DNA from 4 places in the Lysinibacillus sp. NPDC093688 genome. Region 2 is predicted to be linked to each of the others. Evidence: riboswitches for the same ligand, from Rfam matches in the RefSeq annotation. Region 2 holds a riboswitch; each other region holds the start of a gene.
The links. Region 2 has a riboswitch for thiamine pyrophosphate ahead of thiW (energy coupling factor transporter S component ThiW). Riboswitches for the same ligand answer to the same signal wherever they lie in the genome.
Positions count from the first base shown of each region.

Region 1: another riboswitch for thiamine pyrophosphate. It lies ahead of thiT (energy-coupled thiamine transporter ThiT); the one in region 2 lies ahead of thiW (energy coupling factor transporter S component ThiW).
Region 3: another riboswitch for thiamine pyrophosphate. It lies ahead of thiM (hydroxyethylthiazole kinase); the one in region 2 lies ahead of thiW (energy coupling factor transporter S component ThiW).
Region 4: another riboswitch for thiamine pyrophosphate. It lies ahead of thiC (phosphomethylpyrimidine synthase ThiC); the one in region 2 lies ahead of thiW (energy coupling factor transporter S component ThiW).

Region 1 covers NZ_JBNNUX010000025.1:18,903-26,825, forward strand. Annotated here, with positions in the region: gene ACQKN2_RS17760 ((Fe-S)-binding protein) at 1-248, opposite strand, end outside; gene ACQKN2_RS17765 (GntP family permease) at 282-1,595, opposite strand; gene ACQKN2_RS17770 (helix-turn-helix domain-containing protein) at 1,723-3,498, opposite strand; gene ACQKN2_RS17775 (hypothetical protein) at 3,645-3,767, opposite strand; gene ACQKN2_RS17780 (DUF4870 domain-containing protein) at 3,816-4,148, opposite strand; TPP riboswitch at 4,274-4,381, shown strand; gene thiT (energy-coupled thiamine transporter ThiT) at 4,512-5,072, shown strand; gene map (type I methionyl aminopeptidase) at 5,601-6,356, shown strand; gene ACQKN2_RS17795 (hypothetical protein) at 6,382-7,095, opposite strand; gene ACQKN2_RS17800 (polyphosphate kinase 2 family protein) at 7,299-7,923, shown strand, end outside.
Region 2 covers NZ_JBNNUX010000002.1:219,247-227,169, reverse strand. Annotated here, with positions in the region: gene ACQKN2_RS03275 (glycerophosphoryl diester phosphodiesterase membrane domain-containing protein) at 69-1,877, opposite strand; TPP riboswitch at 2,302-2,409, shown strand; gene thiW (energy coupling factor transporter S component ThiW) at 2,536-3,036, shown strand; gene ACQKN2_RS03265 (EVE domain-containing protein) at 3,108-3,554, opposite strand; gene ACQKN2_RS03260 (hypothetical protein) at 3,571-3,894, opposite strand; gene ACQKN2_RS03255 (MarR family winged helix-turn-helix transcriptional regulator) at 4,183-4,593, opposite strand; gene ACQKN2_RS03250 (VWA domain-containing protein) at 4,984-7,581, opposite strand; gene ACQKN2_RS03245 (vWA domain-containing protein) at 7,565-7,923, opposite strand, start outside.
Region 3 covers NZ_JBNNUX010000008.1:19,545-27,467, forward strand. Annotated here, with positions in the region: gene ACQKN2_RS08795 (RDD family protein) at 281-898, opposite strand; gene sppA (signal peptide peptidase SppA) at 911-1,924, opposite strand; gene mbcS (acyl-CoA synthetase MbcS) at 2,145-3,734, opposite strand; TPP riboswitch at 3,977-4,075, shown strand; gene thiM (hydroxyethylthiazole kinase) at 4,162-4,917, shown strand; gene thiD (bifunctional hydroxymethylpyrimidine kinase/phosphomethylpyrimidine kinase) at 4,917-5,741, shown strand; gene thiE (thiamine phosphate synthase) at 5,731-6,381, shown strand; gene ACQKN2_RS08825 (alpha/beta-type small acid-soluble spore protein) at 6,522-6,737, opposite strand; gene thiI (tRNA uracil 4-sulfurtransferase ThiI) at 6,888-7,923, opposite strand, start outside.
Region 4 covers NZ_JBNNUX010000036.1:14,485-22,407, reverse strand. Annotated here, with positions in the region: gene ACQKN2_RS20645 (S-layer protein) at 1-1,789, opposite strand, end outside; gene ACQKN2_RS20640 (AEC family transporter) at 2,125-3,054, shown strand; TPP riboswitch at 3,714-3,828, shown strand; gene thiC (phosphomethylpyrimidine synthase ThiC) at 4,152-5,930, shown strand; gene ACQKN2_RS20630 (catalase) at 6,362-7,867, opposite strand.

The DNA.
Region 1 (7,923 bases), on a different contig from region 2:
AACATATAAGCGCAAGAGCCAGAAGGGCAGACGATATACTCAGCATCATAAAATGCTGTGATCATGTTTTTCATTGCTTCCTTTGCTTCTTTAACATAGCCAGAGTTGTAGGCAGGCTGACCGCAACAAATTTGTCCTTTTGGAAATAGGACTTCACAGCCAAGATGTTCTAGTAGTTCTACAGTTGCTTTGCCCACATTTGTTTGAAACATATCTACTAAACATGTTGCGAAAAGTGAGACTTTCATGTTTGTTCATCTCCTACTGTTTATTATTGGTGTTTACGAATAAATTAAAATCGCAGTAATTAATGCTGGAATTGCTGCTACAAGAGGTCCAATTACTGAGACAAAAAATATATGCTTGTAGGCATCTTTATGTGTTAATCCTATAACTGCCAGTACAGTAATAACTGCTCCATTATGTGGTAAAGAATCTAAACTACCAGAAGCGATTGTCGCAATACGATGAAGTGCCTCAGGTTCAACGCCTAAATCTAAATAGGTTTGGGCCAGTGTTTCCATCGCGATTCCAAGACCACCAGAGGCAGTACCTGTAATCCCTGCAAGTGCCGCAATAGCGGCATAAAGAGAAATCAAAGGGGAACCAGGTATATTGGTAAGCATTTCAGTTACTACTCCGAAGCCCGCTGTCGCTGCAATTACGGTGCCATAACCAACATCAGCACTTGTATTTACAATTGGTAAAACTGTATTTGTTGCTCCTATATTAATTGCTTGTAATTTGTTGTCTATGTATTTCCAAAAGATAATGATGGAAACAAGCACTGTAAGCATTAATGTGTAGAGGATATCTACTTTAAAAACGTTTAATGTAACAATTAAGAAAATTGGTGGCAAAATACTTAAGATAAATGGCGGCAATTTTCTCTCGCTTGCCTCAAAAGCTTTTGAATCCTGTTTGTCTGGATTTTTCATATTTTCGTATGTTTCACCACGCGCATCTGATTTAGACAATTGACGTTTTAAATAGAAGCAATTGAAAACAATAATGGTAACCGTAGCAACAATCCCAACAACAGGTGCTGCAGTAGCTGTTGTACCTAAATATTTCGTTGGGATAATGTTTTGTACAGATGGTGAACCAGGAAGCATAGTCATTGTAAAGGTTGCCATGCCAAAGAAAAATGCTCCTGTAAATAGATGCCAAGGGATATTCATAGCCTTAAATAACGGCTTAGCAATTGGTAAAATAGCAAAAATAACAACGTATGTATTAATACCGCCTAACGTTAAAAAAGCACAAATGATGACGACTGCCATCAACGCATTAAATTTGCTATGACGTCCCATAATCTTTAAAAGTCTTTCTGCTATTGCACGAGCAGCACCACTATCATCCATAAATTTACCGAAAATTGCGGCAAATAAGAAGATGAGGTAGTAGTTTTTCATAAAGTTTATAAACCCGGTCATATAGTCGCCCTGTAGTGAATCTAAAATAGGCATTTGATTTAAAATAATGACGATTAAGCTGGCAATTGGCGCAATAATAATGATACTGAACCCGCGTAGTGCTAGAAAAATTAATAAAGCCAGGGAAGCAATAATCGTAAACAAACTCCACATTTCCATTCCTGTTAAGCCCTCCTAGTTTAATATAAATATTCTGAAAATTCAATAAGTAGGGTTTAGTATAACAATGAATACTATGAAAATACTATGTAAAAACAGACAAAGATAAGATCTATACTTTGTCTGTTTAGGCTAACTTCGCATTTTGTAAGTAAGAAAACATATAGATGGCAAGGTTTAATTCAAACATAGTTTTCCCATTTTGCTCATCAACTTCTATCAATGAAAAGATCGTCTGAAGCCTATATTTAATAGTGTTTAGATGTACATAGCATGCTTCCGCAGTTTGTTTGCGATTTTGATTATGTTCAAAAAATAGTTTTAGTGTATATAACAAATCAGTTTTATGCTGTTTGTCATATTCGATAATTGGTCCAAGCTTCATCTCTACATATTCTGCCATTTCCTGTGGGTCGTTATGTAAGAAAAGTGAGTATGGTCCAAGCTTATCGTAGGATAAAATGAACGGTGCCTGTTCGAGTGTTTGTAAATAGTCAATGCACTTTTTTGAGTCCCGGTGAGAGCTAGAAATATTTTCAATAGTGTCGAAATGTCTCCCTAGGCCAACGATAAACGACAGTGAATTGTACTTTTTAGAATCCTTATCGAGGAGCTTGAAAAAAAGTTGAATGCTTTCTTTAAATTGTTCAACTGGTTCTCTTAGATTGTTCATAAATAAAAAATGATAGTGTAAATCATGTTCTGAGATAAAAACTGGTAAGGAAAATAAACGTGCTAAGCGATAAAGTAGCTTGCTAAATTGTTGCTGCTTTTTTTTAGTTTGAGCAACACCATACTTACTTCCCTCAAGCTGTAGAGTAGCGCATAAATAATGGGTCGTTTGTTGGGCTTCTTGACGTTTATAAAAGGCATTAAAATTCAAGTTTAGTAGCTGTTGTAACAAATAACCGTCATATTTGAAGGAAATTTCAAGCTCCTTTTCCTCCTCGGCTAATTGTAAGGCGAAAAGAGCACTTGCCTGTTCTACTGCAAATAAATCTAGAGGATCCATCTGTAAATGTTGATCCATAACAATCAACAGTATTCCTATTACACCCCGCTCTGTATGGATAGGGAACAAATAACTTACATACATTTCATGGTTGATTGGTATATGTACTTGATGTCGCACGCATTGTTGAACAACTGTATGAAGATGCTCTGATTCCTGCTCTTTTAAAATTTCGGTTGCAAGCTTTGCTGTTGAAGAAGATGTGACAAGTAAATCGTAAAAATCAGTGGTAATTGCTACAGACTGTCCTAGTAAGGAAGCGAGGGTATCGATCATATCGTTTAGTCGACCTCGTGTTAAAGAGACTCGTGTTAAAGCATTATAAATGCGTTTAGAGCGTTCGTTTTGAGTAAATAATTTTGCATTTTCGATGGCGATTGAGGATTGATTCGCAAATGCTTGAAGCATTGTTAAATCACTATTCTCAAACTGTGTATCTCCTGAAAAATTGACAATCGTTAACACGCCTATACATGAATTACTTTTATCAAGAAGCGGAGCACAAACAGCACTTTTTGGGTAAGTAAAATCACCGACTGCTTTTGTATAGTTTTCTTCATACTGTGGAAATAAATCGGCCATATTTTCAGTTACATCATCGCTAGTATGGAATCTAAATGCCTTTTTTTGAGAGAATACTTTTCCAGTCATCCCTTCATTTGAGGCAAGGTGAATTTTCTTCAAGTAAGCTAGATCATAACCTACAGTATGCTTAGCAATTAAACGATCTGTCTCTGTATTTAACATAAACAGCACACCTGCATCAGCACCTTTAATCACATGGAGTACTTCACTAATAAGTTTCTCTAACACTTGGTCTATATCGAGTGTTGATGTTAGGACCTGTGCAGCATTAACCAAGCTCATTAATTGTTTTTCGGTATTTATCATAAACAACTCCTCATGTGTATTGTTAAACTTTATATTACAGTGCCATATAGAAGATAGCGAACTGTTAAATAAACGAAAAAAAGAATCTGCTGAAAAAAGTAAGCAGATTCTTGTTATTAAGCCCATTTAACTTTAAAAACGTATTATTACTTATAGATGTTTTTGGAGGAATTAGCCGTTCCCTTCTTTGCAGCGATTACTTTTTTAACAATTGGAATAACGATAGGTGCTAATTTTACGGCGGTTTTGACAACTTTAGATACTTTCAAAAAATAACAGCTCCTTTTAGTACTCTCTGTTCAAGGTTGAAATGAAACTTATCGGATAACGCGAACAGCTTGAATAATATTCCAAATGACGATTCCTATTGAGACGAGAATGTAAATTGCGAATGAAACTAACCAAATGATAAGAAATGTACTGCTACCTGAATCAGGTTCAAAAGTGTTGAATGATAAAGTTGAGAAAATAAAGACTGCAAAAAATATTATTCCAAATGCGACTGGGATTAAATGTGATATTAGTGCTCGAAGAGAATGACTCTTTACGTCGTGATCTTTTGAAACAAAGTAAACTACTAATGGCACAATAAAAGGTGCGAAAAAGATACTGAGATAACTAAAGGCAGATAAAATTTTTTGGTTCTCCATAGTTGTACCTCCTTTTTTAATATTTACGCATGAAAAACAGTAAAGTTTCAAAAAATTAATGTGGAAGAGGTTGTAATCGTTATAGTGTTTGCGTACAATGAGGTTGTTCAACTAAATTAAGATGTAACGACCACAAGGGGAGCTGATGATGTCAGCTGAGACTGGGCACGTAATGCCTTGACTCTTTGAACCTGTAAGTTAACGCTTGCGTAGGGATGTGGATAGAAACCGACACTTTTACGATGTGAGGCTCTGTCCTGGCATCGTTTTTTAATAATTATTGATGCCATATAGGAACATATTTGCCAACTGATTTCTATTCCTGCTCTTGTATCCTACATCGGAACAAAGGAGAGAATAATTATGGACAATAAAAGACTTTTAATGCTTGTGGAGATTGCGATATTCGCAGCGATTGGCCTTGTGCTTGATCAGGTTTCCTTTAAAGTATGGGCACAAGGTGGCTCTGTTAGTCTCGTGATGGTTCCAATAGTGTTAATAGCATTTCGCTGGGGCCTTATTCCAGGCATGACAACGGGTTTACTCATTGGTGTTATGCAAACAATGTTTGGTGCCTATATTATACATTGGCTTCAAGGAACACTTGATTATGGTGTTGCCTTTACAGTAGTAGGCTTAGCGGCCGTTGTGCGTGGGCCAGTGCTTGAGGCTGCAAAAGATTTAAACAAAAAGAAAATGGCGCTTTATATTATTTTAGGAACGGTAATAGCGGGCTTTTTACGTTATGCAGCACATACCATTGGGGGCGCTGTATTTTTTGCAGAGTATGCTGGCGATCAAAATGCATGGATTTATTCAATTATTTATAATGGAACATATATGCTACCAGCAACGATTTTAACAGCGATTGTCGGTGTTCTGTTATTTACGGCAGCACCTCAATTAATGCAACGAAAATCATAATTATTATGCCCTTCACACGAGTGAAGGGTTTTATTTTTATTAAATTGGATGAAGGATCATTGTTTTTTAGCTCATCCCCATAACATGAGGTTGATTTCCGTTCCGGCTGGGCGCTTTGTTGTTGCTGTCGCTACGCTTTCGCACAGAGCAAAGCTTCCTGGGGGCGTTCGATGAGCCGCTTCGCTTCGCTGCAGGGTCTCGGGCCAACAGATGTTTTTTGCGCGAAAGCGTAGTGCTAACGTAGCGGCAGCAGCACCGAGGTTGGTCACGAAGGCGTTATCACAGGATGTGATGGCTTTAGCCTTCGTTCCTCTTTCGCTGATCCCCGAGGAGTCGCCCAGCCTCCACTCCAATCAACTTATGCATGGCATACGTTTTAAATAAATGTCATTCTTAACTTTTAGTAATGAGCCTGTTTTCAGCAATTTACACTTTATGATGGCATATAATATTTAGAGCGTTTAGCGTTTTATGTATAAAAAGTTATGTTATATTAAATAGAGATATTAGATGAAAGGGACGTTAAAAATGATTGTAAAAACGCAAGAAGAGATTGAAGCCTTTAAAAAAATCGGCCGTATTTGTGCTGAAATTCGTGAAGCCATGAAGGCTGCTACAAAACCAGGTGTAACAACACTTGAACTAGATGAAATTGCAGGCCGTATGTTTGCTGAGGCAGGAGCAGTTTCTGGACCTAAAGGGGAGTATGATTTCCCAGGATACACATGTATTAGTGTTAATGAGGAAGTCGCACATGGTATTCCAGGTGAACGTGTGATTAATGAGGGAGATATCGTCAATATAGATGTATCTGGTTCATTAAATGGTTACTTTGCGGATACGGGCATTTCATTTGTAGTTGGTGAAGGTTATGAGGATAAAGAAAAGCTATGTCGCGTAGCTAAAAGTGCTTTCGACCGTGCAATGACAAAAGTAAAAGCTGGATCAAAATTAAACCAAATCGGCAAAGCTGTTGAGCGTGAAGCATATGCCAATGATTTAACAGTGATAATGAACCTAACAGGTCATGGTTTAGGTCGTTCTTTACATGATGAGCCAAATCATATTTTAAATTATTATGATGCATGGGATTCTACAATTATGAAAGAGGGCATGGTACTTGCAGTCGAGCCATTTATCTCAGCGAAAGCGGAGCATATTGTGGAATCTGGTGATGGCTGGACATTCGTTACGCCAGACAAATCATTAGTTGCTCAAATTGAGCATTCAATTATCGTTACAAAAGACAAACCAATTATTTTAACTTCACTTGATGAACAATAAAAAAGCTAAAAATCCTGCTACCAATTTAATTTTGGTGGGCAGGATTTTTTTTAATAAATAATATACCGACAAGTAGCACTCCACATAAAAATAAGGCTGCCGTTGACACAAGTAGCTCATCAAAACCATTATGTAATGCGACCCCGATATAGGACCAGATAAATACACTTGGATAGATAATATCAAAATAATGGAAACGGATATGTAGTGCTATTGCTACCCCAAGTGTTAGTAAAATAACTGCCCAAAGGGGATCACTAAGCCCAAAACCATTCCATTGATAAGATGTTAGCGTAAAGCTTACATTTGTCATCAGGCTGAATGTAATCCACCCGAAGTAAATCGAGAAGGGTAAACGACCTGTAAGTGAATTATTGCTGAGTGGGTACGTTTTGTACAACTTAGATAAATACAGGACTAAAATAAACGTACTGACAATTGACACGATAAATAGTTCGTGATGCCAAACAACAATTGCTAACGCCTGCATGATACATATGCTACTAAAGAGAACAGTCTGTTGAATAGATGTCTTTTTTAGATTCATGACTAACCAATAACCAAGTAACATGTAAACCACAATCCAAATCACATAACTAACATCAAAAGGTGCAAATATTACTGGAAAACGATTTGAGATCTCTAAGGAAGATTGACCGTTTATTTTCATGAAATAGGATGAAAAGGTTAGGATAAGTGAGACAACGTAAGTGATTGTCATCAAAAAAAATCGAGGCATGTTTTCCTCTCCCTTCGTGTTAAATTGTATAGGGAAAAGACAAATAAGTATAGGACTGTAACGTTATATTTTCATTATAACGGAAATTTCCAACAATGTATCGTGTTGTTTCGCTAAAATTATCTACAATTTACCATTTAAATGTGCATTCATATATTTCTTTAGTACAATGGGAGTATACAAATGTAAGGAGTGAAGTTTTAATGACTCAAAATTTAAATAATCTAGATCTATCAGTTAATCTGGATAAGAAAATGTATAAAAAGAAATTAAAAGTACTCCAGTATGAAATGTTAAATGCTCAACAGTTTTTATTAAACAATAAAATAGGGTTAATTTTAGTATTTGAAGGTATGGATGCTGCTGGTAAGGGTGGTGCTATTAAGCGTCTAATCGAACGTGTTGATCCACGTGGTTATGTCGTACACCCGATTTCAGCACCTCAGCCTCATGAACTACGCTACAACTATTTACAACGCTTTTGGAGAAAGCTACCACAGCATGGGCAAATCGCTATTTTTGATCGCTCATGGTATGGCCGTGTATTAGTTGAGCGTATTGAAGGATTTGCAACAAATGAAGAGTGGTCTCGTGCATACGAAGAAATTAATAATTTTGAAAAGATTTTAACGGCAGAAGATTATATTGTTATTAAGTTTTGGCTTCAAGTATCAGATGAGGAGCAGCTTAAACGTTTTAAAGAACGTGAGCAAGATCCGTATAAGTCTTGGAAGCTAACAGATGAAGACTGGCGAAATCGTGAAAAAACACTACAGTATACGGAAGCTGCAAATGAAATGTTTGAGAAGACCGATAAGAAAAGTGCTC
Region 2 (7,923 bases):
CCTCTCGCTAAATACCGGGTGTTCATGCTTTATTCAAAAAGGAGCAGATGATCGTTTCATTTCTGATTCTATTCTTTATGCAGCTTTTGAACGGTCTCCTTTGCGTCAGTGGCAATGTCCGTTATGATGCCATCTACACCTAACGTATAGAGGTATTCAACGCTTTTCACATCATTCACGGTCCAAACATAAATCGGCTTATCGATCATTTTCGCTGAACTAATTAATCGAGGACGGGCAAAAGACTCTTCGACGACGAAGAAATCCGCGTCGAACTGATTGAGTGAAGCAAATGTAGCGAATATGACATACCCGACTGTTAAATCTGGTGCCGCCTTCTTCATTTTCTGCACGAGCTCATAATCTAAGCTCTGGAAAATGACCTGTTGTTCTGCCTTATGTCTACGAATCGTATCGACTAAGATAGGGACTAAGTCTTTCTCATATCCATGTGTTTTGAGCTCCACATTTAACTTGATTTTACCTTTCGTACGCTCCAACACCTCATCAAGAGATGGCACATTGTCTTGGAACTTACCTACACGCAGCGAAATTTGTTGAAGCTGGGCGAGGGTAAGATCAAAAACATTCACATTTTTGCCGGACAGTCGTTTCAAATTCTCATCATGAATGACCGCAAGCTTGCCATCTTTCGTCTGCAAAATATCGAGCTCGATATAATCAGCACCTGTCCGAATGGCGCCTTCGAAGGCACCCATTGTATTCTCTATGCCTGAAATGGTGTCGCCCCGATGAGCCATAATGATGAACTTTTCATTGGCTTCTCCCCAATCAGTCAACAGGGCGGTTGCTCCCCAGCCTATAACAATAAGAATGAGCATTCCGAATGCAGTCAGCGCTGCACGATAACGTCGCATGAGCGAACGCTGCATATCGCGTCCTTTCCAGACAGAAGCATCGACTCCATCGGTATCAATGTCCACGCGGTCATGACCTTGATATCGTACATAAAGCAGGGTGATAATGGTAATGAACATTGGAGTCATAATTAGTGTTGCGATATACAAACCAAAGCTAAGCGCGATGCCAATGGTAATCATTAATCTAGAATCGCCATCCCCAATAGGAAGGAGAAACACGATTAGGGCGATTAGGGTAATCAGGCAGATAAGTAGAATGAACAGCAACAGGAAGATTACTGCCCATTCAAACACAGCTCTAACTAATGACCACTTACTACGCCAGAATAATCGCTTGCTCTCGCGAACGGCGTTCCAGAATTGATATTTGCCTTCTAATACCATAATCGGCAGAGCATAGATACAGATTAAGTTCAATGCCAAAATGAGCAGTCCTACGATGACAAGAGCGATAGTTCCAAAGGTTGTCTTCATCAGCTCACCCGTAATAAAGTTCGGAACCGTCATATTAGGCAATAGTGTTCCACCGATGTTGGCATCGAGTAGCGGGAACAGGAGCAATAAATAGAGAGCAAGTCCGAAAACCCCGATGCGCCATAAACCTGGCAAGCTAGAGATTGCCTTGAACAATACGGGGCGGATTCGTGCGCGCTTCTCTTGAATCCCATAGTACGCAATATAGAAGAGAACCGTGAACTCTGTGTAAATGAGCATGATGGCAATTGGCATCATTACCAGTACACTAAGTAGACCATATTTGCTGAACAAGAAGCGCAGAAGGTCATGATTGGCGGCTGCCTCGAAGCCCCCAACAGCCAGTAATTTGTTAAAAATTATGGATAACAACGGGATAAATACACTTATCGTTAGCAATTTGTATATCAATTCAAATATAAGAAAAGGACGGTACGCATACTTCCACACCTTTAAAATATCCCTCGTCATCTGAAAAGGCATAAATCTTAAACGATTCGTATTGGTTTGTTTCGTATTCATGGTTTTGGTTTTCCTTTAGTTAGTATCATGGTACATATTCCATTATATACCTACATTTCATTCATTCCAACAAGACTGTGGAGTGTAATGAGTGAGTATATAGTAGTTCTAGCTCCATTCTTTCGGGTGTGCTAAAATGGTAGTAACTATGATTGATTTCCCTGTTAAAACTCCTTGTATATCAAGGAAAACAGGCTGTCTTTACTACATTATTATTAGATCAATTATGCCTCGGCATAATTGCGTCTGGAATCGGCTTTGTGCTTGCACAAAGAATTCCTTTCCGATTCCGTGACATCCGCCGGAGGCTTTGGGCCAACGTGATGTTGGTCACTCAGTCATTGCCACAGGACGTGGCGTTCTTAGACTGAGTTCCTCTAGTTCAGCGGGTGTTTAGAAACCCGCTGAAAGAAGTTAAAACCATTATTACCACTAGGGGAGTCTTTAAAAGGCTGAGACGTATATTGTCATATACGGACCCTTTGAACCTGATCTAGTTCACACTAGCGGAGGGAAGTGGCGACACTTGCTTTTTACTATTTAAATGCAAGGCCGCTTCCTAATGTTTTTAGGGAGCGGCTTTTTTTCGCTCTAGCGGCGGAATTCCCTAGTTTATCGGGGATAACCAATAAATTCATATTTTAAAGGAGTGGAAATGATGTCAATTCGAAAATTAACAATCATGGCCTTATTAGTAGCAATTGCCGTAGCAGGTTCTACCTTTGTTTCAATACCAACGGGAATTGCACGTGCCTACCCTGTACAGCATGCTATTAATGTTATTGGTGCGATCATTCTTGGACCAGTACCTACTGTTATGGTCGCCTTTGTCACAGCCATTATTCGTATTTTAACAGGCACAGGCTCATTATTAGCAATACCTGGAAGTGTCATTGGTACTTTATGTGCAGCTCTTGCCTATAAATACAGCGGCAAACAATGGCTAGCAGGTATCGGTGAAATGTTTGGGACAGGTATTATTGCCTCACTTATTGCAGTGCCCTACGCACACTTATTAATGGGGACATCTGTTGCTGCATTATTTTTCATGCCTGCCTTTTTAACTTCAAGTACTATTGGTGCTGTTTTAGGCATTGTCGTTGCTAGCAATTTGCGTAGGACTGTATTTGTAACTAACCTTAATACTCTTCTTAAATAATGATTTAGGCAAATTAAAAACGTTGCTTTCTTAATTACCATTAAGAAAGTAACGTTTTTTTTCGGCCAAATTCACCCATACTTCAACGGTAATCCCATTTCATGAGCAATTAATAAAAAGTCTTTTTTGCTTATTTCAAAATGACCAAATCTGAATTTATAGCCATATTTCGATTTATCTTCTACAAATTCTAAATAATCTAAGATCCTTTTTATTGGTACAGCCTTAGCATCTTTGTAAAAGTCTATATCTCTTCTAAAAGGAATAAAATTTTCTGCCATTTGAAACTCGTATATTCGCTCGTCTTTTACCCTTCCAATTGCGGTAAATGCTCTTACAGGGGCATTATCGTCTAGACTTTTTTTAGGAGAATAATATATAATCCAGTCTCCTTTTCTCATTCGTTTCAAAGGTCTTTCTTTGCCGTGGCATAGCTGACTGAATCCTCCCTCAACCCCTTTTTGCACATGATTGAGAGATGCTACTCCAATCCAATATTTCGTGTCCTTTTCAGTCATAGGAAGAGCTCTCCTTTTATTTTGGGATCATTGTAAATGATTTTATTTTTTCATTTTCAAGAATCAACTTTTCTTCCAAAATCACTGGGCTTGGCAAACCATCCCAAGTAGTTGAAACGATAGCAACACATTCCATATCATCACCTTCAATATTTTGGATAGTTAACTTAAATCCTTTCGGCATAGGTGACGTGTAAAATTTCTGTATTTCTTTTCTTCCTTTAAAAATTTCACCTTTAAAATTTTTCAATTCCCCATGATCTGCATACATATCAGATAAATCTTGACCCTCTTCTTGTGCTCTTTTTAAATACTCCTTCATAACCTCTACTGCTTTCATATGTCATCACTCTTTCATTTTTATTGATAAGATTATCAATTATGCCTCGGCATAATTGCGTCCGGATTCGGCTTTGTGCTTAGGCCTGCGTGATGCAGGTCAGTTAGCCGTTATCGCATGGATGCGATGATTTTAGGCTAACATCCTTTATGAACTCCTTTCCGAATCCGTGACATCCGCCGGAGGCTTTAGGCCAACACGAAGTTGTTCACTCAGTCGTTGCCACAGGACGTGGCGTTCTTAGACTGAGTTCCTCTATTTCAGCAGGTTGCTGAAAGAAGTTAAACCCTATACACGATTTTCATATACTTTTGCCAAAATGCTTTTCAATTGCTCTTTTTCTTCCAATGAAAGTACGTTTAAAACTTCATTCTCAGAAATCGCAAGGGTCTTCATTAATTCTTCTGCCAAATTTTCACCCTGTTCCGTAAGGCATATTAAATTCTCTCTTCTATTTTCTTGATTTTTCTCCCTATACACATACTTTCTTTCTTCTAGACCATCGATAAAAAAGCGGACACTATTTTTATCCAACTTTAAAATCTGCCCTATTTGAATTTGGCTAAGTTTTTTTTCTTTTACTACCATCATGATCCCGACTTCTCTGGATTTCATTTGAAATTTTTCGCTAATATATTGCTCGAGATTCCCCTCTAAAGCCTCCGCTAATTTAAAACTTAGAAAACCAAATGAATTCATTATATTGGTCATACTTGATACCTCAAATCTTTAGTATTTAAAAATGATAGTAATATTTTATTACTATCATTGATTATTACATTTATATACATTATTTACAAGGAAAACTTTACTTTTTAAAAATTCTCTAATTCAGTTGTTGATTGGAGTGGAGACTGGGCGACTCCTTGGGGATTAGCGATAGAGGAACGAAGGCTAAAACCATCACATCCTGTGATAACGCCTTCGTGACCAACATCCTGTTGCCCCGACGCCCCCAGGAAAGCGCCCAGTCGGAACGGAAATCAACCCCACGTTATATATGTCATCTCCTGATAGCCCAAAAATAGAATTACAAAAAAAAAAACGATGGCTCATTACTATAAAGCAATGAACCATTGTTTTAAATTACTAGGATCGTTTTTTCATGCCCTTTAATAGCTGGGCTACATTTGTGTCCTCTGCCTGTATTGGTTTTTCCTCTACACGCTGTTCTTTTTTCTTCGGTCTTGTTAGGAAGCCCCAACCAAAGCGTCGAATGGTTATATCAATGAAGAATAATAGCATCCCTGCTAATAAAAGCCATGTTGCAATATTTTGGCGTTCCGCACCTTTTTTAGTAAATTCTCGGAACGCTTCGCTTGGTTCTTTCAAAACGGAGCCGCCTGTTTGCTTTGTTAGCTCTTCGACTAGCTTTTCATTCACTGGACGTAATTCATATTCAGCACTATAAGGCACACTTAAGCCAGCCTGGTAAATAGCCTGTTCTTCATCGGCAATGCGGAAGAAGATTAGTCCTGGTTTTGCTTGTACAACTGCCCGAACTTGTGATGCTGAAATTGTTTCAAGCTGTGTTTCAAGTTCTTCACCCGCTTCATTGACAGCAACAATATTTAAGAACGCCGCTTCATTTGTTGGGTCAGTGATGACAAATGAGCCGTCTGATTCTAGACGTACATCATAGGCAACATCGTTATAGCTTGGTAGCATTTTTGAAATAAGCGTTTGCCAAAATGTGTCCCAATTTTGCCATCTTGCCCAGTCTCCTGCCCATTTTCCTGTCGAATCAGAAGTAAAGGCAAATGTTTTGCCAAGGCCATATTGCCATTCTGCAAGTACCGGATCTTCCTTCTCACTTTCTGCAATAACAGTAGTTCCCTGCTTTGCTGTCGTACCTATATAAGCATTCATTTTAGGTACCCCATTTGCAAATAGCGTATTCCAGCCAGATGCATTAAATATAGTTGGGTAGAATGGGTTGTCTTCAATATATGTGCGTGAAATCATGGCCGTTTCACGAGATAAAATAGAAGGGATCGTCTGCTCATCAATAACATCGTAAAAACGCCCACTGCCCATTTCACTTAGCGCTTCAAGTAAATTGGCATCTGCGTCCTGACCAATTGCAACTGTTGAAAGAGTCGTGCCATTTTCTTTTCCTTGTGCAATTAAGTCTTCATAGTTACCCGACTGTGACTGTCCATCAGTTAATAAAATAATATGCTTACGCTGTAGCTTTAAATCGGCTAGATTTTCATAAGCTTTAGCAAGTGATCCATATATTTCAGTACCCCCACCTGGCGTTACAGATAAAATCGTATCTACAGCTTCTTCCTTATTGCCAAGTGGCCCTGTCTCAATAATTTCCCAAGGTCGGTCATCAAAGGCAATAAATCCGAGCGTATCCTCATCTCGTAGCATTTCAACTGAACGAGCGGCAGCTTCCTTAGCGAGCTCTAGCTTTGCTCCAGACATACTTCCAGAACGGTCAAGTACGATTTCCAGCCCTAATGATGGTAATTGCTCCTTACCTTTAATCTCCATTTCAACAGGTAGTAAAGTTTCGATTGGTGTTTTAAAATAGCCGCCTAAGCCAAAGCTATTTTCGCCACCGACCATCGTAAAACCGACACCAAAATTTTTCACTGCCTGCTCAATAACAGTCATTTTTGCCTCGCCTACTAAATGGCCGGGCACATTATCAAAAATGATTGCATTGTATTGTAAATAACTAGAAAGCTCATTTGGTAGACTTTTAGCATCTACAACATCATAGGAAATGGATTGAGTGCCAAGTGCTGCTGCGATTGGTGATGGTGTTTCATAGCCATTAACAATTAGTAAATGTGGTTCACTTTGCACCATCGTGACGCTCGTTAATTTATTATTTTCTAAAATTGCATCTTGATCAACCTGCACGAGTGCCTCATATTTTACAAGCCCTTCAGCCGTTGCGGCATGTTTATACGTAAAGATATTTGAACCTTCTGCAAGCTCCACTGTCTCACGATGAATGAGCTGATCGTTTTCGTATAATAATAGCTCCCCCCGCTCTGCTACAGTTGCATTTATTTCAGTGACTAGCTGCTGCTGCTCACCTGCATAAGCAACTTGTGGTGTTACAAAGCTTTTCAGAGATACATCCTTAGCTACAGGTTGGTTAAATGGCACTACATCAACACTACTATTCGACCCTTTAAACTTTGATGCAAATTCTAAGGTATCTCCTTTTGTTTCATTACCATCAGTTAAGAGCACAAGTCGTGTTGCTTTTTTCGGATCTACAATTCCGGAAGCGAGCTGTAGACTCTGTTCGATATTTGTTTGATCTGTTGCTTTTATAGCTGTAAACTTCGGCACTTCCTTCAAAGTATTCGATAACATGGCTTCAGTTTGTAATGTCGATGAAAAAGAATAAATCCCTGCAAGCTGTTCATCCTTTTTCGACTGTAAACTTTCCGCTATAAAATTGGCCATCTCATCATCTGTACCATTCAATGAAGCAGAACGGTCAACTAAGAATAATACTTGTTCTTCCTTTACGGGCAATAAAATATAGGGCCCCGCAAGTGCAAAAACCAAACAGCATATTGCTACCATACGGATACCTAGAACGACGATATGACTTTTTTTAAGTCGCTGACGCTCACGCCAATAGGTCCATCCAAAATACACGAGTAACGGAAGTAAAAGCAACAATGCTAATGGCATATCAATTCGTAAATCCACGACGTCGTTGCACCTCCCACTCTAATACAAGTAATACTAAGATGATAAGAATCAGCCAAGGTACGAACGAGGTTTTCGATATTTCTTTCTTCCCATTGTCCTGAAGCTCTCCAAGCGTATAGCTTGTTCCTTTTTCAATAACACGTTCTTGCGCTTGAAGCTGTACGATGAAGCGCTTTTCTTCATCGTTTGAACGAGCTGTATAAATTCCTGGTGTCATTGGAGCTGTTAATAAACCATTTGTAATGGACGATAAAAACTCATCTTGCTGCGAATATATACTCCAATCACCCTGCGCTAAAGCAACTGCACGTTGCTCATTTGGCGTAAAAATACCAAGTG
Region 3 (7,923 bases), on a different contig from region 2:
AACTGAGACAGCTTATCAAAAATAGTTTTGAAAAATCTTTTCGCACCTATTCTGCCATGTTTACTTAAAGTTGCATCATTTTCCAAGTTCATCACCATAATGTAGAGTTGATTTTCGTTCCGACTGAGTGCTTTCCTGTGGGCGTCAACCTTTACTCCAATCAACTTTATACACGGATTACGTAAATGTCATCCCAACTTTTGGAGATAATCGATTTCTCAACTAACAAATCATGAATCAAAAATAAAGAGCCGTCTCTGTAATGAGACAGCTCTAGCTATTATTCTTCGTTTTTTCCCTCTAGCTTTTCAGGTTCTGATTTCTCCTCTAGAGATACAGGTTCAGTCTTTTCCTCTTTCATTGGCAAAGAAGGTTCCACAATATTTTTTTCTATATATATTTTTTCATGAACGACAGTTGTATCCGCGAAAAAATCATGTAGGCCTTGATTGTTCGGTAAAATGCCTACAAGAATATAAAGTGGCACAAAAATGCTATTGATGATACGCCCGATCCAATCACGGAATAACACATCTGACCAAGTCAGCTTCTCATGCTTTAATGAAATAACACGTAATCCAAATATCATTTTCCCTAATGTTTGCCCAAAAAATCCCGTCATTAACACGAAATAGCTGTAATAGAAAATAGCGGATATAATCGAAATGGGTGCATACCACACTGTTTCAGATAATGACCAATCCATTAAATAAAAAATTGGGTTAACGAGAATTCCACCTACTGCTGTAATAATTAATCCGTCTATTAAAAATGCCCAAAAACGGATCCAAAAGCCTGCCGTTTTTAATGCATAATTTTTATTCGTAATTGGCCTATCTATTAGGAGAGCATTCTCTATAGAGGATGACCCTTGCATAACAATTTCATTGTTTGTCATTGTACTCCCTCCTTAGTATTCGCCATATAAGTACATCATTTTAGGTGCTTTATAGTCCGCCATAATTTTCATCAGCATTTTTTCCTCTGCTGATGGACCAAATACGGATCCAATTTTCATCCCAACATATGATTGCCAGCCACCAACATCATATGAATACTCAAATAATGCTGCGTCCTCTAAACCAAAGTCTTTACGCAATGCAGTAATTGCTGCTTCTTCATCACCAATCTCATCAACTAAGCCTGCTTCAAGAGCCTTCTTACCACTAAGAATTCGACCATCAGCCACTTTTTTCACATCTGGTTCTGACATATTACGTCCTTTTGCAACAATACCAACGAATTCTTGATACGTTTCATTAATCATGTCTTGCATCATAGCACGCTCTTCTGGTGTCACTTCACGCATTGGACTAAGCATATCCTTATGTTCACCAGATTTAAACGTTTCATATTTAACACCAACTTTTTCTGCTAATGCCTGATAATTAATTGATTGCATAATGACACCAATCGAACCTGTAATTGTATCACGTTGCGCAAATATTTTATCTGCAGGTGCTGAAATGTAATAACCACCTGAAGCTGCCATCGAATCCATAGATACATAGATTGGAATTTGTCGCTCTTCTTTAATTTTCAACAGTTTTTTATATATTTCTGCTGATTCCTTGACACCGCCACCTGGTGTATTAACACTTAAGACGATACCTTCCACAGTCTCATCATATAAAATACTATCTAATTGATGTAAGAAAAATTGGTGATCATAAGAAACTGGTTGCCATAATGAACTTGAGCCAACATCTTGAATCGTACCATCAACCTTTAAGTATGCTATACGTTTATCCATATTGCCGTCTTCTTTAACCTCTTCCATTACCGTCAAGTCGTTTCCAGCCACTAAGCTATCAAAATTGCTAAAGAAATCTGATTTAAATATTGCAAAAACAGTGTTGATTCCTAATGAAAATACTAATAGCACACCTGCAATTATTAAAGCAGCCCACCTTTTACCATTCATATCTTTCCGCCTCCTCATAACGTTATACGATTGATATCCTAATTTGTTTCATACTTATTGCAATAATATGGCCTATCGCCATAACACGGGGTTGATCTCCAACACTTTGCAAAAGCTTTAACTTATCCAACCTATAATAATACATTACCTAATATAAAAAAAAAATCAAAGTTCATAAAAAAAGCAGGAACTTTGATTTTCGACATTATTTCCTAGGAAATTAATGATGAGTGATAGAATGGATTTTTTCTTGCTCTCGTAATTCGACACGACGAATTTTGCCTGATGTAGTCTTTGGTAGCTCAGTAACAAACTCAATCACACGAGGATATTTATATGGGGCTGTTAAAGTTTTTACATGGTTTTGTAGTTTTTTTATAAGTGTTTCATTACCAACTTCTCCTTCACAGAGCACAACAAACGCCTTTACGAGATTTCCACGAATCTCATCTGGACTCGCGACAACGGCAGTTTCTTTCACTGCAGGATGCTTCAATAACGCATCTTCTACCTCAAATGGGCCAATCGTATACCCAGACGATATAATGACATCATCTCCACGTCCTTCAAACCAATAATAGCCATCTTCATCTTTATATGCACGATCACCGGTAATATACCAATCGCCTCTAAATTGTAAATTTGTCCGTTCTGGATCGTTTAAATATTTTTTAAATAACGCGGGCGTTTCACAGTGTACAGCAATATCTCCAACTTCTCCGACCGCAACAGGACTTTCAAAATCATTGATAATTTCAACAGAATTACCCGGGGTAGGTTTACCCATTGAGCCCATTCTAGCCTCCATCCCTACCATTGTACCAACAAGTAATGTATTCTCTGTTTGTCCATAGCCATCTCGTACTTGTAAATTAAAAACCTCGGAAAATACTTTTATCACTTCACTATTTAAAGGTTCGCCCGCTGACACAGCCTGACGTATTGTACTTACATTGAAATCTTGTAAATTTTCAAGACTCGCCATAAATCGATATTCGGTTGGTGTGCAACACAGAATATTAATATTGAATTTTTCAATCAGTGCAAGGTAAGTACCCGCATCAAAGTGACCTTTGTAAACAAATGCTGTTGCACCACTTCCTAAAGTAGCGAGGAACGGACTCCAAATCCATTTTTGCCAGCCAGGAGCTGCTGTAGCCCATACTATGTCACCTTCTTGAACACCTAACCAATTTGGTGCAGTAGTTCGTAAGTGTGCGTAACCCCAGCTATGTGTATGTACTGCTGCCTTTGGATTGCCTGTTGTACCACTTGTATATGCTAAAAATGCAATGTCTGTACTCTTAGTTGGTGTAGAATTAAAGTAGCTTTTTGGTTGGCTTTGCATTTTTTCAAGCAATGGCTGCCAAGGTTCATGTGCATGACCAATGACAAATTGCTGTATTTCTTGTAAATTTTCAACACTATCAAATTGTTCAATATAAGGCTCAAATGCAACAACACCTTTTGCGTTAGCGTGATTGATTCGATATTCAATATCCTTAGATCTCAGCATTTCTGAACTAGGTATAATAGTTAAACCTGCCTTTAACGCCGCAATGTACACAATATACGCTTCCACTGATCTCGGTACCATAATTAAAATAACATCACCTTTTTTCAAACCTTGAGAGGTAAATACATGTGCTGCCTGATTGGCCTTTTCAAGTAAGGCTGCATATGTAATGTACTGAATTTCTCCGTTTTCGTTATAAACTAATAATGCGTTTTTGGTAGAATCCTGTGCATATTTTTCAATTTCCTCTGAAATGTTATACCATTCTGGTGCGATTAAATCTTCTCTTTTCATGGCAAATGCCCCCTTTTGTTACGCCCATTATAAAACTCAATTTTTATCATTTTCAATGGAATTCACTCTAATTCATGAAAGTCGTGACAACTATCATGCTCTGCTATATGGCATCAGTCACGTATTGCTTCTATCCATTTCAACTTGGCGTAATCGTCGCTTTCGCACAGAAAATCTGAATGAAGAAAAAAACTCCCTATTGAACACAAATGAATAATATGGTACATTTTGGTCAACTAAAAGCAAGATTGCAGGGGGACTCATTTAGAGTTGAGAAGGTAAAACCTGACCCTTTGAACCTGTTAGTTAATACTGACGTAGGGAGCAGTTCACATCGAATTACTGATGAAAGGCTCTTTTACGTGTTTTTTGCACGAAAAAGAGTCTTTTTTGCACGCTTACGTCCATCCAACGAGGAGGACTTAAATTGATATTTCAAACGATTCGTAAACAAAATCCACTTATCCATTGCATGACTAATTACGTTGTGGCTAATTTTCAAGCAAACGGCTTATTAGCAATAGGCGCTTCTCCAGTCATGGCTGATGACGGTCACGAGGTTGAAGAAATGGTCACAATCGCCTCAGGCTTATTGATCAATATCGGTACCCTAAATGAGCGAATGAAAGAATCCATGTTACTTGCAGGGAAAAAAGCAAATGCTCTTGGCATTCCCGTTATTTTAGATCCTGTTGCTGCCGGTGCAACATCTTACCGAAAACAAACGGTACAGCAATTACTGAAGGACATTAAATTTGCGGCAATACGTTGTAATATCGGAGAGCTAGCGGCAATTGCCAATGTAGACTGGCAACAAAAAGGCGTAGATAGTGGTAGTGGTTCAATTTCTGTAGAAGTTGAGGCACAGAAAGTAGCTCAACAATACAATTGTATTGTTATTGTGACCGGTGAAAAGGATTTTATTACTGATGGCACACATCAGCAATGGGTTACAGGTGGAAATGCTCAAATGACAGAAGTTACTGGAACAGGTTGCTTATTGAGTGCATTATGTTGTGCATCCTACGCCGCAGGAAATCAACCGTTTGACCAATTGCTAGAAACATTATCACTTTATAAAAAATTGGCAGAAAAAGCTGCTTCTTCTACTCGATTCATTGGCGATTTTCAAATTGCTGTATTGAATGAACTACATCGCCTTTCCAAGGGTGGTGAAGAATAGTGGATATTGTAACGACAATTGCTGGTTCAGATAGTGGCGGCGGCGCAGGCATACAGGCTGATTTAAAAACATTTCAGGAATTAAAAGTGTTTGGAACATCTGTTATTACAGCTTTAACGGCCCAAAATACACTGGGTGTATCGGGTGTATTACCAATTGAAGTGAGCTTTATTGAAAAACAACTTAGTGCGCTAATCGAGGATTTTTCAATTAGTGCTATTAAAACAGGAATGCTATTTTCCTCCGAAATCATCCAATCAATTGCACATATTTTAGCCGAAGTAAATATTCCGCTTATTGTAGATCCTGTTATGATTGCAAAAGGTGGCGAAAGTTTATTACAGCAAGAAGCAATTGAGGCATTACGAAGTGATTTGCTACCTTTAGCAACAATTGTAACGCCAAACATCCCTGAGGCCGAAACCCTTTCTGGAAGGAAAATCAATTCTTTAGCAGATATTAAAGAAGTAGCTCAGGTCTTATTACAAACAGGCGTTCAATGCGTCGTTATGAAAGGCGGTCATTTAGAGGATAAATGTTATGCTACTGATTATGTATTTTTTCAAGATGGTCGATCGTTTTCCATGCAGTCTACTCGTATTGCAACAAAAAACACGCATGGTACAGGCTGTACGTTTTCCGCAGCATTAACTGCTTTTCTTAGTCTTGGGCTACCTATAGAAGAAGCAATTGAGGAAGCTAAAAAATTTATTCAATTAGCCATAACTCATGATTTATCTATAGGTAATGGCCATGGTCCAACAAATCATTTTGCTTATCAAAACTATAAGGATTCCTGCGAGGTGATCATTCATGAAACGTGACGATCTACAGCTATATTTTATTATGGGTACAGGTAATGTTTTCAATCAGGAGCCAATAAACGTTTTAGAGAAAGCTCTCCAATCCGGAATTACAATGTTTCAATACCGTGAAAAAGGGTTAAATACACTAACTGGACAAGCATATGAAAATTTTGCTCGCAAATGTCAAAAGCTCTGTCAACAGTATCATGTTCCGTTTATCGTCAATGATAATGTAGAACTAGCTATAAAACTTAGTGCAGATGGTGTTCATATTGGCCAAGAAGATTTTCCTGTGTCGATGGTACGTGAAAAAATTGGCAATATGATTCTAGGGGTTTCTGTTCATTCACAAGCTGAATTACAAACTGCTCTACAATATGGTGCTGACTATGTAGGAATTGGTCCAATTTTTTCAACCACCTCTAAAAGCGACGCCAAACCGCCTAGTGGAACTGAATTTTTACAACAAGTTCGCAAACAATACCCGGAGCTCCCTATCGTTGCAATTGGAGGCATAAACTGCTCGAATGCACATACTGTATTTAAAGCAGGTGCAGATGGAATAGCAGTTATTTCCGCGATTTGCGAAAGTGAGGATATTTCAAATACAGTCTCTACATTTAAAGCATCTCTTATTTCTTTGCTCTCATTGAATTGAAATGGGAGGACCTGACGCTTCTCTTTCTATATAGATAAATTACTGCCCGTTAATACGGGATAAAAAATAAACAATTTAAACAAACTAAAACCAGTGCCTTTTACGGTCACTGGTTTTAATTTTAATTGCTGATTATGCAATTATTGGTTGTTTGGCATACCTTTTAATTGAGATTCTGCCATTTGTACAAGACGTTTAGTGATTTCACCGCCAACGGAACCGTTAGCACGAGCTGAAGCGTCAGCTCCTAATTGAACACCAAATTCTTGTGCAATTTCGTATTTCATTTGATCAAGTGCGTGCTCTACACCAGGTACAGCAAGCTTGTTTGAACTGCGGTTGTTGTTGTTTGTCATGTTTCTCACCTCCTTGTGAATATAGAATGTGCGTTATTAGATTTTTAATACAAAAAAATTATAGGTAAATTGTACCTCAGAAGGAAGTAGACAAAAAAAGCCGACTCAAATGGACATTTGAGTCGGTTCTTATGAAATCGCAAGTTTCTTCTATAGAAGATCCGCAAATTTATCGGCTTCTTGTTCTTTTTTCGGGAAAATATAGACTTCACGATTTTTCACTGCTCGTTCGATCAGTTCATCAAAATCCGAGAAGCTTTCGTAATGCTCAACCTTTTCAAGCTTTGGCTTTGTTTTTGGACTTGCAGGAGTAAAAATTGTACAGCAGTCTTCGAATGGCTGGATAGACGTTTCGTATGTGCCAATTTTCTCTGCAATATCGATAATTTCTAATTTATCTGATGAGATTAATGGACGTAAAATCGGTGTGTTCGTTACGGCATTAATAGCTGTAAGGCTTTCAAGAGTTTGACTCGCTACTTGTCCAAGACTTTCACCTGTAACAATAGCTAGTGCACCAATTTCTTCACGTACTTTGTCAGCAACTTTTAGCATCATACGACGAGTTGTTGTCATTGATACATTAGAAGGTACTTTTTCTTTTATAAGAACTTGAATTTCAGTGAAAGGAATAACATGTAAACGTATACTAGCTCCAAATTTCGTTAATTCATTAGCAAGTACCTTTACTTTTTCCAATGAATTTTGGCTTGTATATGGTGGGCTAAAGAAATGAATCGCTTCTAAGCGCACTCCACGTTTCATCATTAAATAACCGGCAACAGGACTATCGATACCACCTGAAAGCATTAATAAAGATTTACCATTCGAGCCTACAGGCATTCCACCTGCACCTGGAATTACTTGTGCCATCATATATGTTGCATCATGACGCACCTCTATACGAAGTTCGATATCAGGCTTCTTCACCTTTACTGATAAATTTTGATATTGTGGTAATACATAACCACCAATTTCGCGTTGAATGGCATGTGATTCTAACGGAAATGTTTTATCTGTGCGCTTTACTTCTACTTTAAAAGTAAGCTGCTCATTTTTAAATGTATCCATAATTGTTATGGCAAGTTTTTTCATGGCTTCGATATCTTTTTCACATGCTGCCACGGGACTAAATGATTGGATACCAAAAATTTTAGGTAATCCTTTTAATAGAACATCCATTTGT
Region 4 (7,923 bases), on a different contig from region 2:
CGTGTTGAACTGCTTTTTCTAGACTGCGTTTTTCTCTTTCTGTTGTCCATAGTTCGTAATAGGGGATATCAGAGCCATCTCCATTCTCAGAAACTTTTACATACTGAACAGAGTTAATGAGCGATGCTAGCCAAGATTTATCAACGTAATGCCAATAATTCGTACCAGACTTATAATTACTCCTATATGTTGAAATGGCATTATTTAAATAATAATATGCAGACGAAATATCTGACTGAGACGAGGAGCTATTATTTGCAATACCTTGTGCGTATGAAACGGCAGAAACTAGAGCATCTTTTTCACTTTGCGTCGTCCAAATGACATTGGAGGATAATTCAGAGCCGTTCACAGAAACGGTTACATACTGAACAGAGTTAATAAGTGAAAAAAGGGCAGATCGATCGGCATTCGATTGATACGTACCATATTTATGCGCGTTCTTATAAACTGTAATAGCGTAGTTTAAATTGTTAATAGCGTTTATGATATCAGACTGTGTTGCATAGTTATTATTTACAACATACTGAGCAGATGAAACGGCAGAGGTTAGAGCATCCTTCTCGCTTTGAGTCGTCCAAGGTACATATGATGCTACATCATTACCATTGTTCCAAGAAACCGTTACATACTGAACAGAATAGATAATCGATTGTAGTGAAGACTTATCACCATAGACATATTTTGTTCCGCTTTTTTGCACAGCTTGATAAGCGCTTAATGCTTTTTTGTACTGTGTAATAGCATTGTTTACTTGTTCCTGTGAGGCGTAAGAATTATTCACTACTGCTCTTGCGCTGCTTACGGCAGATTCGAATGCTGTACGTTCAGCCTGCGTTGTCCATTTCTCGCTTGTTAAAACGTCATATCCATTAACAGATACTGCAACATACGGAGGTGAAGCTACTAAATTGCTTAGCTCCGTTTTATTTAAAACAGGTAATGACACAGAGGCTTTTTTATCATCCACCTGCACTTTATTAATTAGATGCCCTGAATTTAATGCCACCTTTGCCCCATGTTTGACAACTACTTGCTCAATTTTACCTTTTCCGTAAAGGCTGAAATCTTTCTCAACATCGATAATCAGTTTATCAACATTGGCCGTTACTTCAAATGCAGTAACTTTACCAATTACCTCGACTTTCGAAATAGTTTTGTCAGAAGTCACACTTACTTTAGTGCGCTTTAAGTTAATGTTTGGAGATTGCATATTTTTTAGAGAAACATTTAACCAATTACTATTTCTAGTCAATAAAGGTCTAAAAGTAATTGTATCCCCAATAGTAACGTCATCAAATGTAATGGCCTTCTTCACACGATTCGTTACAATAAGCTCATCTTCAATAGTGACATTTTGAACTTTTACATAATCCGCATTTACAGTTAGACTTCCAGCAATTTGCGCGTCACCGCCATCAAAATCTACCGCTTTATTTTTTGTTCCAGCTTTAGTTAGTGTTAGTGATGAAATACTAGTAATTTCACCGTTCTTTACGACTATAGTAGCTTCAGCATTCGCCAATGCAGCATTATTAGATGTGTTTAAGAGGGGCTTCAATGACTGACTAATTTTAAATTGGCCATTGGATGTAAGTAATTTATCTTTAGTAATGTTGGTAATGGTCACACTTTGCCCTTTTGTTTTGGCTGCAGCTACCTGCCCATCAATGTGAATTGAGTGGTTTAACGATGAATCATTAGATGTGGCATTTGCAGTTGACGTAGGCACTACTAAGGTTGCTGTAATAGCAGTAGCCATAAAAGTAGAAAATATTTTATTCTTCATTTTTGTCACCCTAATCATTGTATTTAATGGATAATATATCATACATTTCTTCAATTTAGTGCGCGATTGGGTCATTTTACTATATTAATTTAAATAAAGTGATAGCCCCTTTTTCTGTATCGTTTGTTTTAAGATTGAATTGTTTATTATCTCAATAAATAAATCATCCTTCCAACCAAAAGAGCCATTTGTCATTGTTTTAACATGATGAAAAATACTAGATGAGTTTCGTTATGTTCAGAAAATGGCCTTGTTATGAGGGATGAATAAACGATGAAGTGCATTGACCGAGTATACAAACAGCACTACTATAGGAGAGGAAAGGGGGACACGCTATGATGTATCTCGGCATGATTTTTTTTCAAATTGTAGCTCCGATTTTAGTGCTTCTAGTACTTGGCGCAGTTTTACAAAGGAAATTTCGTTTTAATTTAAAGGCGTTATCTCAACTTATTACATATTGCTTTATGCCAGCAGCTGTTTTTGTGAATTTATACGAAACAAGTATAGAGCTGTCTGTGCTAGGGGAAGTGGCATTATTTATTCTGCTCTTTATCGGAAGCCAAATGGTGCTTAGTCACTTTCTAGCAAAGGGGCTCGGTTTAGTAAAAACAGAGGCTGCGGTGTTTAAAAATAGCGTTGTCCTAATTAATTCAGGCAACTATGGTATTCCAGTTGCACAAATGATTTTCGTGACCCAGCCGATTGGGGTAGCGATTCAAGTCATTCTCGTCATATTTCAAAATATGACGACCTATACTTACGGCTTGTACAATTTAATTTCTTCAACAAAATCAGGCATGTCGATTTTGAAGGACTTCCTCAAAATGCCTATTATTCATGCACTTATTATCGGCGTTACTATGAACTATTTTAATATCCCTATTCCGCAGTTCGTAAAAATTCCGATAGACCATGTGGCAGGTGGCTTTATCGCTGTAGCATTAATAACTTTAGGGGCACAACTATCACAGCTTGAAATTAAATCCATGTTCAATAAGATGGTATACATTAGCTGTTTTACACGATTAATCATAGGGCCAGCCGTAGCATTGCTTATCATTTTTGCGCTTGGTCTTGATGGTGTCGTGGCACAATCACTTTTTATAGCTAGTTCATTCCCGACTTCGCGAAATAGCTCTAGTCTAGCATTAGAATATGACGTAGAATCGGCAACTGCTGCACAAACAGTTTTATTTTCAACGATTGTGAGCTGTATTACAGTGACGATTGTAATTTATGTAGCGGAGTTGTTGTTTACCTAACCTAAATGCTCTTCTGAATCAAAGATAGGATTGCAGCCCTCCTTGTAGGGACTTATATAAGTTAATTACCAAAACGTGTGGTTGATTTCCGTTCCGGCTGGGCGCTTTGTTGTTGCTGTCGCTACGCTTTCGCACAGATAAAACAATTGCTGACGCTTCGCTTTCGCACAGAGCAGAGCTTCCTAGGGGCGTCCGATGAGCCGCTTAGGCCAACACGATGTTGGTCACGAAGGCGTTATCACAGGATGTGATAACGCCTTCGTTCCTCTATCGCTAATCCCCGAGGAGTCACCCGGCCTTCACTCCAATCAACTAAAATTCATGGCTTACGTTTAAACTTCTTTCAGTAGAAGTCTCCCATCTCAGTAGTGTCCAAGCATCAGTGGAACACGGAATCGATAAGGGATTAATATAGGATGTTAGCCTAAAATCATCATATCCATGCGATAACAGCTAATTGACCTGCATCATGTTATTGCTGACGCTTCGCTTTCGCACAAAAAACATCTGCAGGCCTAGGCACAAAGCCGAATCCAGACGCAATTATGCCGAGGCATAATTGATCAATGGCTGTCGCCAACTTTTGATGAAAAGCCAAAAATAATCAAATGAAGCTTCCATCTATTAGCAATATCTGCTACACTAGCATCAAACTTAATAGTATTAACTAGGGGAGTCTGATGAGTCAGGCTGAGAGGGAAACGCATAGAGGTTTCTTGACCCTTTGGACCTGATCTGGCTCATACCAGCGTGGGAAAGTTAACCATTATTGCACACTATGTTATTTGCAATAACTATACCTTTACATTCTTAGCCGGATCCAAAATTTTTTTTGGATTCGGCTTTTTGTCTTCATTCAGCGGAAGACTCCTATCTTTGCAGGTGATGAGATGTATGCGGTTAAGCTTCCTATCAAGTGGGTGCCCAAACGCCTGCTGAATGAAGACAAGCCTCCGGCGGATGTCACGGATTTTAAAAGGAATGAATTGTGCGGGCACAATTCAAAATCCGGACGCAATTACGCCAAGGCGAAATTGATTTTTGTGGGTGAGCTAGATTCGGTCCTTATATAAATATAAAAGGGAGCGAAGTAGTTTATGACAACAGTTAGCGATAAGAACATTACGATTATGTCAAGTTTTGAAGGAAGTAAAAAGGTTTACGTAGAAGGATCTCGAGCAGATATTTTAGTACCAATGCGTGAAATTTCTTTAAGTCCGACGACAGGAAGCTTTGGTGAAGAGAAAAATGCGCCAGTGCGTGTTTATGATACGAGTGGCCCGTACACTGATCCTGCGCATAAGGTGGATATTACGAAAGGATTGCCAGCTTTACGTAGTGCGTGGATCAGAGAACGAGGTGACGTTGAAGAATATGAAGGTCGTACGATCAAGCCAGAAGATAATGGGTTTCGCAATTCTGAAGATCCACGAATAAAAGAAAATGTATTTCCTGATTTATCTAGAAAGCCTTTGCGTGCGAAGAAAGGTGGAAATGTAACACAGCTTCACTACGCACGAAAGGGAATTATTACTCCAGAAATGGAATTTGTAGCGATTCGCGAAAATATGGATCCTGAGTTCGTACGCTCAGAGATCGCGGCGGGACGTGCAATTTTACCATCTAATATTAATCACCCTGAGGCAGAGCCAATGATTATTGGACGCAACTTCCACGTGAAAATTAACGCCAATATTGGGAATTCAGCGGTGTCATCTTCTATCGCAGAAGAGGTAGAAAAAATGACGTGGGCTACACGCTGGGGTGCTGATAACATTATGGATTTATCTACGGGTAAGCATATTCATACGACACGTGAATGGATTATCCGTAATGCCGCAGTGCCAGTAGGGACGGTGCCGATTTATCAAGCGCTAGAAAAAGTAAATGGTGTGGCAGAGGATTTAACGTGGGAAGTGTATCGTGATACGTTAATCGAACAAGCAGAGCAAGGTGTTGATTACTTCACGATTCATGCAGGGGTATTGCTACGTTATGTGCCATTAACGGCTAATCGTGTAACCGGCATAGTGTCTCGAGGAGGCTCGATTATGGCGCAGTGGTGTTTATATCACCATCAAGAGAGCTTCTTATATACACATTTTGAAGAAATCTGTGAAATTATGAAAGCCTATGATGTTGCTTTCTCTTTAGGTGATGGTTTACGTCCTGGTTCTATAGCCGATGCAAATGATGAGGCTCAGTTTGTGGAGCTGGAAACGCTAGGGGAATTAACACAAATTGCCTGGGAGCATGATGTACAAGTGATGGTAGAAGGACCAGGGCATGTGCCGATGCATCTTATTAAAGAAAATATGGACAAGCAGTTAGAGGTGTGTAAGGAAGCTCCTTTCTATACTTTAGGGCCGCTAACGACAGATATTGCTCCGGGCTATGACCATATTACATCAGCCATTGGTGCTGCGATGATAGGTTGGTATGGTACGGCAATGCTATGTTATGTGACGCCTAAAGAGCATCTTGGCTTACCAAATCGTGATGATGTTCGTGTAGGGGTTATTACGTATAAAATTGCTGCACATGCTGCTGATTTAGCGAAAGGGCATCCGGGGGCACAGCAACGTGATGATGCACTATCTAAGGCACGCTTTGAATTCCGCTGGCGCGATCAATTCAACCTATCGCTAGATCCAGAGCGTGCAGTCGAATATCATGATGAAACATTGCCAGCAGAAGGAGCAAAAACTGCGCACTTCTGTTCAATGTGTGGACCTAAGTTTTGTAGTATGAAAATCTCACAGGATATTCGTACTTATGCAAAAGAAAAAGACTTAAATACGACTGAAGCAATCCACAAAGGTATGCAGGAAAAGGCGAAGGAATTTAAAAAGGCAGGCAGTCAAATTTATCAATAATTATTAGAGCGGGCTTGTGTCTATCAAATTAGGCGCAAGTCTTATTTTGATTCATCACCAAAAGTGGTGAATGACATTTGTTAAAACCTATGCATGTATATAGGTTGATTGGAGTGGAGGCTGGGCGACTCCTTGGGGATCAGCGTCACAGATGAGACCCTGGAGCGAGCAGATAGGGGAACGAAGGCTAAAAGCATCAAATCCTGTGATAACGCCTTCGTGACCAACATCGTGTTGGCCCAAGCGGCTCATCGGACGCCCCCAGGAAAGCGCCCAGTCGGAACGGAAATTAACCACTCATTATGGTGATGAGCCCTCGTTTTGTAATTAAGATAAAAAAACTCCATGTGAAGTTGCCCTTCACATGGAGTAAAAAGTTGGATTTGGATATCAATAATAGTAGAAAAAAATCAATTTGCCTTGCTGAAATGTTAAACGTTAGTTGGTTGTTTCACGTATGGATTTGAAAGATCCATACTTTCTAATGAAAGACCCATAGCTTTTGCTACACCTTCACCATATGCTGGGTCAGCTAAATAGCAGTGAAGGATATGACGACGTTTGATGAACTCTTCAACTGATGCCATATCATTAGCAGTATTTTCAAATAGGCGTTGTTGCTCTTCAGCAGTCATTAGGTTGAATAATTTACCTGGCTGCTCGAAGTAGTTGTTGTCATCTTCACGGAAGTCATGGATACCTGCATGACCGTCAATACGTAATTCAGGCTCTTTATAGTCTAAGTTATGCTCCCATTCGCCGTAGCTATTTGGTTCATAGCCCAAAGTAGAACCAAGGTTGCCATCGAAACGCATAGCACCATCGCGGTGGAATGAACGGAATGGACATTTTGGTGCGTTTACAGGAAGCATGTAGTGGTTTACACCTAAACGGTAGCGTTGTGCATCTGCATACGCAAAGATACGAGCTTGTAACATTTTGTCTGGCGAGAAGCTGATGCCAGGGATAATGTTAGATGGTGCAAATGCAGCTTGCTCAACTTCAGCAAAGTAGTTGTCCGAGTTTTTGTTTAACTCAAATTCACCCACAGGAATTAATGGGAAGTCTTTTTTATACCATACTTTTGTTAAATCAAATGGGTTATATGGTAATTCGCGAGCTTGTTCTTCTGTCATTACTTGAATAGACATTTTCCATTTAGGGAAATCGCCATCTTCAATTGCCCCATATAGATCGCGCTGTGAAGATTCGCGGTCGTTACTGATTATTTCTGCAGCCTCAGCACCAGTTAGGTTTTTAATCCCTTGCTCTGTACTGAAGTGGAATTTAACCCATACGCGCTCATTTTCTTCATTAATAAAGCTATAAGTGTGAGAACCGAAACCGTGCATGTTGCGGTATCCAGATGGAATACCACGGTCAGACATTACGATTGTTACTTGGTGAAGTGCTTCTGGTAATGAAGTCCAGAAATCCCAGTTTGAATTAGCGTTTTTCATATTTGTACGTGGGTCACGTTTTACCACGTGGTTTAAATCTGTGAAGTGTAAAGGATCACGGAAGAAGAATACAGGTGTGTTGTTACCAACTAAATCCCAGTTACCTTCTTCGGTATAGAACTTAAGTGCAAAGCCACGAATATCGCGCTCAGCATCCGCTGCACCACGCTCACCTGCAACTGTTGAGAAGCGTGCAAACATGTCTGTCTTTTTCCCAACTTCTGAGAAAATTTTTGCTTTTGTATATTGAGTAATATCATGCGTTACAGTGAAAGTACCAAATGCACCTGAACCTTTAGCGTGCATACGACGTTCAGGAATAACTTCACGGTTGAAGTTCGCTAATTTTTCAACTAACCATACATCCTGAAGAAGTAGAGGGCCACGAGGACCTGCTGACATTGAATCATGGTTGCTTACTACTGGAGCGCCACCTGCTGTTGTAAAACGACGGCTACGATCATTTTTGTTTGTCATATTAGTTTACCTCCTAAAGAAAAATTGTGAGTCAAACTCTTCATCAATAACTATAA